One region of the Aminobacter sp. LjRoot7 genome, then DNA from elsewhere that is predicted to be linked to it. Evidence: riboswitches for the same ligand, from Rfam matches in the RefSeq annotation. Region 1 holds a riboswitch; each other region holds the start of a gene.
What was found. Region 1 has a riboswitch for cobalamin ahead of ACSQ3E_RS25470 (TonB-dependent receptor domain-containing protein). Riboswitches for the same ligand answer to the same signal wherever they lie in the genome.

Region 1 (3,254 bases):
CACGCGTGAAACTCAGATTGAAGCTTCGGCCCGGCGCGCGATAGTTGGTGACAGTCGAATAGTGTTCGTCGAACAGGTTCTCGACCGAAAACTTCAGGCTCGACCGCTCGTCGAAAGTGTAGTTGGCGGCGAAATCCACCGTCACATATTCCGGCAGCTTGACGGTGTTGGCAGCATTTGCGTAGCGCGCCGCGCCGTAGAGCAGCTTGGCGGTAAGGTCGAGGCTGTCTGTGGCAGTAAAGCTCACCTCGGCCGCAGCCTTGAAGCGGTCGCGATAGGGGATGTAGCGGCCATTGTCCTGGTTCTTCGGCGAGCGGTAGTCGATCGAAACCTTGCCGCTCCAGCGGTCGTTGAACTCGTGCGACAGGCTGGCCTCGACACCAGTCACCTTGGCGCGTGCGACATTGAACGGCAGGTAGGTCGGCGGGTTGGAGGCGATCGCGTCGGTCAGCCAGGTCTGGTAGAAGGCGACGTCGAGAACGGTCCCGTCGCTCGGCCGCCAGTTGATGCCGATCTCATAGGACCGCGACTTTTCCGGCTTCAGGTTCGGGTTGGAGTAGTTGGGGTAATAGAGATCGTTGAAGGTCGGCGCGCGGAATCCGGTGCCGTACGAGGCGCGCGCCACTAGCTCGGGAACGATCTCGTAGCTGGCACCGATGTTGTAGGTGGTGGCGCCTCCAAACTGTTCGTTGTGGTCGTAGCGCAGGCCGCTGTCGATCGTCAGCGCGCCATATTCGAGCGAATACTGGCCGAACACCGCTGCAAGATCGCGCGAATTGACGCCGAAGTTGACAGTCGAATCCACCTGTTCGCGATAAGCCTCGGCACCGCCGATCAGGACATGCCTTGCTTCACGTGTTTCGAAGGACTTTTCCGTCGAAGCGAAGATGCCGTAGCGTTTGGTGTCGAACTCGTTGCTGCCGACGACGCCGTCGCGGAAATTGGTCGAATAGTCGAGGCTGCTGGAAAGCTCGACGGTCGAGTTCCAGCTGTCGGAATGCTTCAGCCGCGCACCGATCTTGCCGGCGAAGGTGTCGGTGTCGACTTCATTGGCGGAGGGGGCAGAGGCGTCGTACTGGCTGCGGCCGCGCGAGAACAGGCCGTCGGCATAGAGCCTGCCCCAGCCATATTCCTTGGCGGCAGCGAAGTTGAGCGAGCCCTGGAGGAACCCGTCGTCATCGGGTTCATGTCCCCAAGCCAGCGGTGTGGTGAAGTCGTAGCCGCGCGTGCCAAGGATACTGCCGCCGACGGAGTAGTCGATACCATCAGCAGTGCGGCCGCGCAGATCGCCTGACACAGATCCGCCCCAGGGATACGTGACGCCAGTCGTGACGCTGCCGCAGGCATCGCGGCCGTCGGCGCATTGGCCGCCCTGTTTGGTGATGATGTTGATGACGCCGCCGATTGCATCGGCGCCGTATTGGGCCGAGTGCGGCCCCTTGGCGATCTCGATGCGCTCGATCGTTGACAGCGGGATATTGAAGATCGAGCTCGTGCCGCTGGTAGCGGAAGCCGTTCGGATGCCGTTGACGAGCACCAGCGTCTGCCCGGCCGACATTCCGCGCAGATACACGTTCGAGGCCGACCCCTGGCCGCCATAGCCGATGATCGAAACGCCGGCGTAGCGCTTGAGCAGCGACGGCAGGTCGGGCGCCGACGACTTGGCGAGTTCCCGCTCGTCGATGACGGTAACCGACGATGTCGATCGCACAAGCGCAGTCTCGCGGCGCAACGGCGTGGTGACGACGAGGCGCGGCAGCACGGTCACGTCCCCGGTCGCGGGCAGCTGCTGCGCGTGGGAGGATGTTGGAATTGCCAGCGCCATGGCGCTCGCGGCTAAAGTCAGTTTCTGCATTTCTGCCCCCAAATGGTTTGGTGGGCGCGACAAGGATCGCACCCGGTTTCCAAACCGCAGGCAAGACAGGTCGGCAGGCAGACTTTGGGACAAGATTGACCCGACGGCCTTCCGCATGCGGCAACACTTTCGATGTCACCGCCACGAGCGACCGCGCCTGACCACACCCCGTGGACAAGCATGGGTGACTGGAACGGGCAGGTCTCCTGACTTCCGTGTCACAGCCTTTTTCCGCCTTCCCGAACGCGCGAATGCGTTCAGTGGCATGATGGAAGAGGCTCAACGGTTACAGTTGCGGGGGCAGTCGCGGATTTGGCCTTCGGCCTCACCGTGTTCCCTTTTCATCCGCCTCTCGGCGGAACCGATTCCGAGGTGGACGCTACTCAGGGATGCCGATGCTTGTCAATCGCGATCATGCGATAGGTCGTAAAATATATTTATTTTCAATTAGATAGGACTTCTGCAGATTGCCGTCAGAATGGCGGAAGATGACCTAGGGCAGTCAAACTAGATTGCCTCGACGATGGTTGCGCACCGGCCAACGACATGATCGTTGGCCGCGTCGGTATCATCGGCTCATGCTTTAGCCGAGCAAGGTCCTTGTCAGCGCATGATCCTTGTCGGCGAGCCCGTCGATGACACTGAAATGATGCCGGTCGGGTTCGACCACGGTCGCCGTCGCCGCACCAAGCCCGGTCCAGATATTGGCGAGCAATGCGTTCTGGCGCAGGAACTCGGCGCGCTCGCCGCCGCCGACCCAGCAGGTGATGCGGACGTTGTCCACTGGCCGCAGCAGCGCCGGGCTTTCGGCCAGCGCCTCGGCCTCGTCGATGTGAAGCGTCTTGTTCATGCCGGTGTTGACCAGCGGCCTGAGGTCATGGACGCCCGAGAGTGAGACCACATGGCGGATGCGAGACTGGACTTCGGGCGCAAGCGGCGAAGCAGCCGCGACCATCCGCGACACCAGGTGTCCGCCGGCGGAATGGCCGGTCAGCATGATCGGGCCGTCGACCAACGCGGCTGCCTGGCCGATCGCAGCACCTACCTCGCGTACGATTTCGCCGATCCTGACTTCTGGGCACAAGGTGTAGGACGGCATCGCTACCGCGTAGCCGCTGTCGATGGAGCCCTTGGCGAGATGCGACCAGTAGCTCTTGTCGAGCGCCATCCAGTAACCGCCGTGCACGAACACCGCCAAGCCCTTCGGCTTGCCTTCAGGCAGGAACAGATCGAACCGGTTGCGCGGCTTGTCGCCATAGACGATGTCGAGCTGCGCCCTACCGGCCGCCGTCTGGGCCTCGCGAAACGACTGCGCCGGCTCCACCCACGCAGCAGGCCAACGGTCGCCACCGGCGATGTTGGCGCCATTGGTGTAGGCGTTGTCCCAATCGGCGATACG
Region 2 (3,254 bases), on a different contig from region 1:
ACGCTTCGGAGCGCAGGTACTGGGGGGCGATGACGACAAGGGCGGCGGCGACCAGCGTCAACACCGGCGGAACGCGCAGGAAGGCGAGGCCAAGCACGCTTGCGAGCGCGATATGATGCAGGATGCCGAAGAAGATGAAGGTGTCGGGCGTGGCGAACCAGGTGGCGACGGTGATCACCAGTGCCGCCGCCGCCACCATGGCGAGCCGCCTGAAATAGCCGGGCCAGCGGATGCCCTTGGCATGTGCCAGCACCAGGCTGACACCGACGAGGAACAGGAAGCTCGAGGCGATGCAGCGGGCGAACAGCTTCCAGTTGCCATAGGCGGTCATGCCAGGGTCGGCATAACCGAAGAATTCGAGGTCCCAGGCGAAGTGGTAGATCGCCATGGCGATCAGGGCTACGCCGCGGGCGATGTCGATGACCGATACGCGCCGAGAAGGTGCTTTGATCTGGTCGGGGTTCGGTTGCATCGTCATGTTGTTCGCTTCTGCGTTTTCGGGTGTTGCAGCGCCCATGCAGCACTATCATGGTTGAAGCGGGGCGGAAGAGAGCAGAACTGTCTGTCGTGCACAGGGTTAAGCAATTGATGGGGCGGGCATGAGCGGACGAAAGATGGCGCTGACCGAAGAGCTGGTGGCGCGTTGCCATCGCGAGGTTGCCGACACAGGCCCTGACCCCGATGCGATGCATCTCGACGACGCCGACTATGAGGTGATGATCGACGAGACGCTTGCCGCGCATCCCGGCAATGGACCCCTTTGGCTGTTTGCCTATGGCTCGCTGATCTGGAAGCCCGAGGTGGAACATACCGACGAAAGGGTGGCGCTGGCGCGCGGCTGGCACCGTTCGTTCTGCATCAACATGACCCGCTGGCGCGCCACAAAGGCTGAGCCCGGACTGATGATGGGCATGGATCGCGGCGGCCAGTGCAAGGGCGTGGCGCTCAGGCTGACGGACGGCGACCGCCGCGAGCAGCTGGACAAGCTGTTTCGCCGCGAGATGACGCTGAAGCCGTCGACCTACAAGCCGCGCTGGCTGAACCTTACCACTGACGAAGGCCCGTTGACCGCGCTCGCCTTCGTCATCAACCGCAAAGGCCACGCCTATGCCGGCGCGCTGGGTGAGGACGCGGTGGCGGAGCGGCTGGCGACGACATGCGGCCATTGGGGTTCGGCTGCGGACTACCTCTATAATGTGGTCAGCAATCTCGAGCAGCGGGCGATCCACGACCGGCATCTGTGGCGGCTTCAGCATCTGGTGGCCGAGCGAATCGTGGCTCGCGGATGATCGCCGGAACGCCGCTTTCGAGCGCGGCGGCGTCGGAATTTGGTTTGCCGCCCAAGCCATTTGTTTCTATAGTTGCGGCGTCGTCGGTTCCGTTACGGAATCAAGAGGGAATGCGGTAAGGGCCATTTGAAGGTCCGAAGCCGTGGCTGCCCCCGCAACTGTATGCGGTTAGCTCTCCCCAAATGCCACTGAAGCTTGCTTCGGGAAGGCGGGGAAGGGTGCCGATCCGCAAGCCAGGAGACCTGCCGGCGACAGGCACTTATCTCTGTGCCCTCGGGTGGAGGGCGAAAGGACTTATGATGAACACTGTTTCTGCTCTCGGCACCGACGTCTCTTCGCAGTCGCGTAGCATGCAGCTGGCGCTTGCCGCGCTGCTCGGCCTTTTCGTTGTTGGCTTCCTCGGGTTCTCGCATATGGACGTGGTGCACAATGCTGCCCACGACTATCGCCACTCGATGGCTTTCCCCTGCCACTAACCAAGGCGATCCAACAATGTCCATCTTCAGAAACGTCGTGTTCATCGCGGCGATCAGCGGGCTATTGGCCGGCGTGGTCCTTGCCGCACTCCAGACCTATGCAACCGTCCCGCTGATCCTCAAGGCGGAGACCTATGAGAACGCCGGCGGCGGCCATGAGCATGCCGCGGCACCAGTTGCCGGCACTGAGGCGACCGCCCCTGCGGCCGGAACCGAAGCCGCTGCACCGGCGGCACAGGCTGCGGCTCCCGCCGAAGAAGAAGCCGAAGCCTGGGCTCCGGCCGACGGCGCCGAGCGTTTTGCCTATTCGGCTCTCGCCAACATCGTCAGCGGCATTGCTTTCGGCCTGATCCTGGTCGCCGTTTCCGAGTTTGCCGGTGGCATCGCCAACTGGCGCCAGGGTGTGTTCTGGGGTTTCGCCGGCTTTGCCGTGTTCACCCTGGCTCCCGGTCTTGGCCTGCCGCCGGAACTGCCGGCGATGCCGGCCGCCGATCTTGGCGCACGCCAGATCTGGTGGACGCTGACTGTCGTCGCAACCGCGGCTGGCCTCGCGCTGATCGCCTTCAAGCAGTCGCTGCCGCTGGCGATCCTCGGCGTCGCGCTGATCGTTGCGCCGCATATCGTTGGTGCGCCGCAGCCGGAAAGCCATGAATCGCCGATCCCGGCAGACCTGCACCACAGCTTCGTCGTCGCCGTCACCATCACCAACCTGGTGTTCTGGGTCGTGCTGGGCGCGGTGGCGGGCTACGTGCGCAATCGCTTCATGAGCGAGCCGGCACCGTCGCTGAACGGCCGCCTTGCCTGAGAAGCTGACCTTCCTGCTCGGCGGTGCGCGCTCCGGCAAGAGCGCGCAAGCCGAGCGGCTCATCACCCAATCTCCTGCGCCGTGGACGTACATCGCCACGGCGCAGGCTTATGACGACGAGATGCGCGAGCGCATTTCGATCCATCGCGGCCGCCGAGGCGAGGGCTGGCGGACGCTCGACGCGCCGCTGGATCTGGTGGGCGCACTTGCCAGCCTGCCTGATGGCGGGCCTGTTTTGGTCGACTGCCTGACGCTTTGGCTTACCAATCATATGCTGGCCGATCATGACGTCGAGGCCGAATGTGCGGCGCTCGTCGGGGCGCTGTCGCGGCCGCGTGGGCCTTGGTTCGTGGTCTCCAACGAGGTCGGGCTCGGCATCGTGCCCGACAATGCGCTGGCCCGCCGTTTTCGCGACGATGCGGGCAGGCTCAATCAGAAGGTCGCGGCCGTGGCCGACGAGGTGCTGTTTCTTGTCGCCGGCCTGCCGATGAAGGTGAAATGATGAAGACGATCGACGAGCAGGAAGCCGAACGCCACAAGGCCAAGATGGCCAAGCGCAAGGCGGTTCAGGATGCCGAGGTCGCCGGCAAGACCATCGTCGAGAAGGGGCTTTTGATCGTCAACACTGGGCCCGGCAAGGGCAAGTCGACGGCTGCCTTTGGGCTGGCGCTGCGCATGCTTGGT
Region 3 (3,254 bases), on a different contig from region 1:
GGCCCAGGGATTTGCCGACCCGCGCCCCACCGGCGCGATCACGCGGCGTCACCTGCAGCGCGTGCTCGACCGCACCGGCCTGCTCCAGATCGACTCGGTCAGCGCGGTCGTGCGCGCCCATTACATGCCGCTCTATTCGCGACTCGGCCCCTACCCCATGGCCCTGCTTGACGATGCCATGGCCCCGAAGAAGCGCATGCTGTTCGAATACTGGGCGCATGAAGCGTCGCTGCTGCCACTGGAGACCTTTCCGCTGTTGCGCTGGCGCATGGCGCGGGCAGAGGACGGCATGTATGGCGGGCTTGCCAAGTTCGGCCGTGCGAACAGGCCCTATATAGAAGAGATCTTTCGCCAGGTGGTCGACCGCGGTCCGATCGCCGCTTCCGACATCGAAGGCTCGAAGGGCTCCGGCGGCTGGTGGGGCTGGAGCCAGGAAAAGCATGCCTTCGAGTGGCTGTTCTGGGCCGGCCGCATCACCACCCATTCGCGCCGCGGCTTCGAACGCCTCTACGACCTGCCAGAGCGCGTGCTCCCGGCCGACATCTACGACCGGCCTGTCCCACAAGCTGAGGACGCGCATCGCGAACTGCTGCGAATCTCCGCCCGCGCCCACGGCGTCGCCACCGGCATCTGCCTGCGCGACTATTTCCGCCTGTCGCCCGCCGACATGAAGGGCCGGCTCGAAGAGCTGGTCGAACTGGGTGAACTGATTCCCGTCCGTGTCGAAGGCTGGGACCGGCAGGCCTATCTCCACGCCGATGCCCGCATTCCGCGCAAGATCCATGCACGCGCCCTGCTTGCGCCCTTCGATCCGCTCGTCTTCGAGCGCACCCGTGCCGAGCAATTGTTCGACTTCCGGTACCGCATCGAAATCTACACCCCGGCGGAGAGGCGCCAGTACGGCTACTACGTCCTTCCCTTCCTTCTGGGCGAGCGCATCGTCGCCCGCATCGACCTGAAGGCCGACCGTCCGGCGGGTATCCTGCGCGTCCACGCCGCCTATGCAGAGCCCTGTGCTCCGCCGGAAACCGCAGCCGAACTTTACGAAGAACTCCAGCAAATGCGCGGCTGGCTCGGCCTCGAGCGCATCGAGGTGACGCCCGCCGGCGACCTTGGACCCGGCCTGAGCGACATTGCGGGTCGCTCCGCCTCGTTGACTCCACCCCTCGCGAAAGCCTAAATCGCCCACAGACGGTCCTTCGCCCGCAACGGCGAAGGCTAAGAGGGAATGCGGTGCGCGCCGGTGGCGTCAAATCCGCGGCTGTCCCCGCAACTGTGAGCGAAGAGCCAAGCTCGAAGACCACTGGGATTTTCCCGGGAAGGCGAGCGAAGGCGACGATCCGCAAGCCAGGAGACCTGCCGTCGCAGACATTGATCCGATCGCCTGGCGGGTGCCCCGGGCAAGGAGCCTGGATTTGGACTTCGACGACAACCTTCCGGTCGCATCAGCCGACGCATCCTGCGATGCAGCCGACGCGCGCTCATGCGACGTGACCATTCTCGTCTGCTCTTCTTGCCGCGACGAAACCGGCTCGGACGCCCATCCCCGCGCCGGCGCCCAGCTTGCCGAACACGCCCGCCTCGCCGCCAATGGCGAGATCGCCGTGCGCAGCGTCGAGTGCCTGGGCAACTGCAAGCGCCGCCTCAGCGCAGCACTGATCCGCGACGGCGCGTGGAGCTACGTCTTCGGCGATCTCAACACCAATTCGGGCGACGATCTCGTCGCCGGCGCAAAACTCTTCGCCACCTCGACCGACGGCCTGATCCCCTGGCGCGGTCGTCCCGACAGCCTCAAGCGCGGGCTTATCGCGCGCATCCCACCACTTGCTCTCATCAAGGAAGACACATGACCGCCTCCGTCGAACGCGTTCCCTGCACCGTCGTCACCGGCTTTCTCGGCGCCGGCAAGACCACTCTGCTGCGCAACATCCTTGAGAACTCCAAGGGCAAGCGCCTCGCAATCATCGTCAACGAGTTCGGCGATGTCGGCATCGACGGCGAGATTCTCAAGGGCTGCGGCGTCGATGCCTGCCCGGAGGAAAACATCGTCGAGCTGGCCAATGGCTGCATTTGCTGCACCGTCGCCGACGACTTTGTCCCGGCCCTCGACCAGATCCTGTCGCTTACGCCAAGGGTTGACCACATCCTGATCGAAACTTCGGGCCTGGCGCTGCCCAAGCCGCTGGTCCAAGCCTTCCAGTGGCCGACGGTCAAGAGCCGCGTGACGGTCGACGGCGTCATCGCCGTTGTCGATGGCCCCGCGCTGGCCGCAGGCAAGGTCGCCTCCGACATGGAAGCGCTTGCCGCCCAGCGCAGCGCAGACGATTCGCTTGACCACGACGACCCGGTCGAAGAAGTGTTCGAGGATCAGGTCGCCTGCGCCGACCTCATCATCCTGTCCAAGAGCGACCTGCTCGACGAAGCCGGTCACGCCCGCGCCACCGCCATCGTTCGCGAGCACCTGGCACGCGCCGTCAAGATCGTGCCGTCGGCGCATGGCAAGGTCGATCCGTCGGTTCTGCTCGGCCTCGGCCTCGCCGTCGAGGACGACATCGAAAACCGCAAGACCCATCACGACGGCGCCTTCGACCACGAGCACGACGACTTCGACACCTTCGTCATCGAAATCCCGTCGATCGCCAACCCCGACGAACTGGCGAAGCGCGTCGCCACCGCCGCCGAAGAAGAAAACGTGTTGCGTGTAAAGGGCTTCGTCGACGTCGGCGGCAAGCCGATGCGCCTGCTCGTCCAGGCTGTCGGTCCGCGCGTCAACCACTACTACGACCGTGCCTGGGCCGCCGGGGACGACCGACGCTCGCGCCTGGTCGTTATCGGCCTCAAGGGCCTCGACCGCCCGGCCATCGAGCGTATCCTGGTCGGCTGAACCGGACAGGTTGGATGCACATCCTCACCACCACCTCCGCCTCGCTCGATGACCTGATCGAGCCTGTCGACCTCAGGCAGAAGCCTGCGGATGTGGTGGCGCTGTCCTTCACCGACAGCGATCTGGCCGGCCTCGCCAGCGCCTGGAAGGCGGATGCCGAAAACCTGCCGTCGATGCGGCTCGCCAGCCTGCGCGACCTCCGCCATCCGATGTCGGTCGATCTCTGGATCGACAGCGTCGCCTGCCACGCCAAGGTCATCCTCGTCCGCATTCTCGGCGGCCACGACTGGTGGCGCTACGGCTGCGACCAGCTTGCCGCGATGGCGCGCGAAAAAGGCATCGCGCTGGCGCTCTTGCCGGGCGAAAGCCA

Region 2: linked by a shared signal. The riboswitch ahead of ACSQ3E_RS00805 (CbtB domain-containing protein) and the one ahead of ACSQ3E_RS25470 (TonB-dependent receptor domain-containing protein) in region 1 are both predicted to bind cobalamin.
Region 3: linked by a shared signal. The riboswitch ahead of ACSQ3E_RS00990 (DUF1636 family protein) and the one ahead of ACSQ3E_RS25470 (TonB-dependent receptor domain-containing protein) in region 1 are both predicted to bind cobalamin.

What each region holds. Positions count from the first base shown of each region.
Region 1 covers NZ_CAXUPX020000011.1:115,512-118,765, forward strand. Annotated here, with positions in the region: gene ACSQ3E_RS25470 (TonB-dependent receptor domain-containing protein) at 1-1,855, opposite strand, end outside; cobalamin riboswitch at 2,035-2,236, opposite strand; gene ACSQ3E_RS25475 (alpha/beta hydrolase) at 2,439-3,254, opposite strand, start outside.
Region 2 covers NZ_CAXUPX020000001.1:161,082-164,335, reverse strand. Annotated here, with positions in the region: gene ACSQ3E_RS00815 (DUF1624 domain-containing protein) at 1-478, opposite strand, end outside; gene ACSQ3E_RS00810 (gamma-glutamylcyclotransferase) at 600-1,289, shown strand; cobalamin riboswitch at 1,357-1,553, shown strand; gene ACSQ3E_RS00805 (CbtB domain-containing protein) at 1,589-1,765, shown strand; gene ACSQ3E_RS00800 (CbtA family protein) at 1,782-2,570, shown strand; gene cobU (bifunctional adenosylcobinamide kinase/adenosylcobinamide-phosphate guanylyltransferase) at 2,563-3,072, shown strand; gene cobO (cob(I)yrinic acid a,c-diamide adenosyltransferase) at 3,072-3,254, shown strand, end outside.
Region 3 covers NZ_CAXUPX020000001.1:198,416-201,669, forward strand. Annotated here, with positions in the region: gene ACSQ3E_RS00985 (winged helix-turn-helix domain-containing protein) at 1-1,180, shown strand, start outside; cobalamin riboswitch at 1,176-1,378, shown strand; gene ACSQ3E_RS00990 (DUF1636 family protein) at 1,416-1,850, shown strand; gene cobW (cobalamin biosynthesis protein CobW) at 1,847-2,884, shown strand; gene cobN (cobaltochelatase subunit CobN) at 2,899-3,254, shown strand, end outside.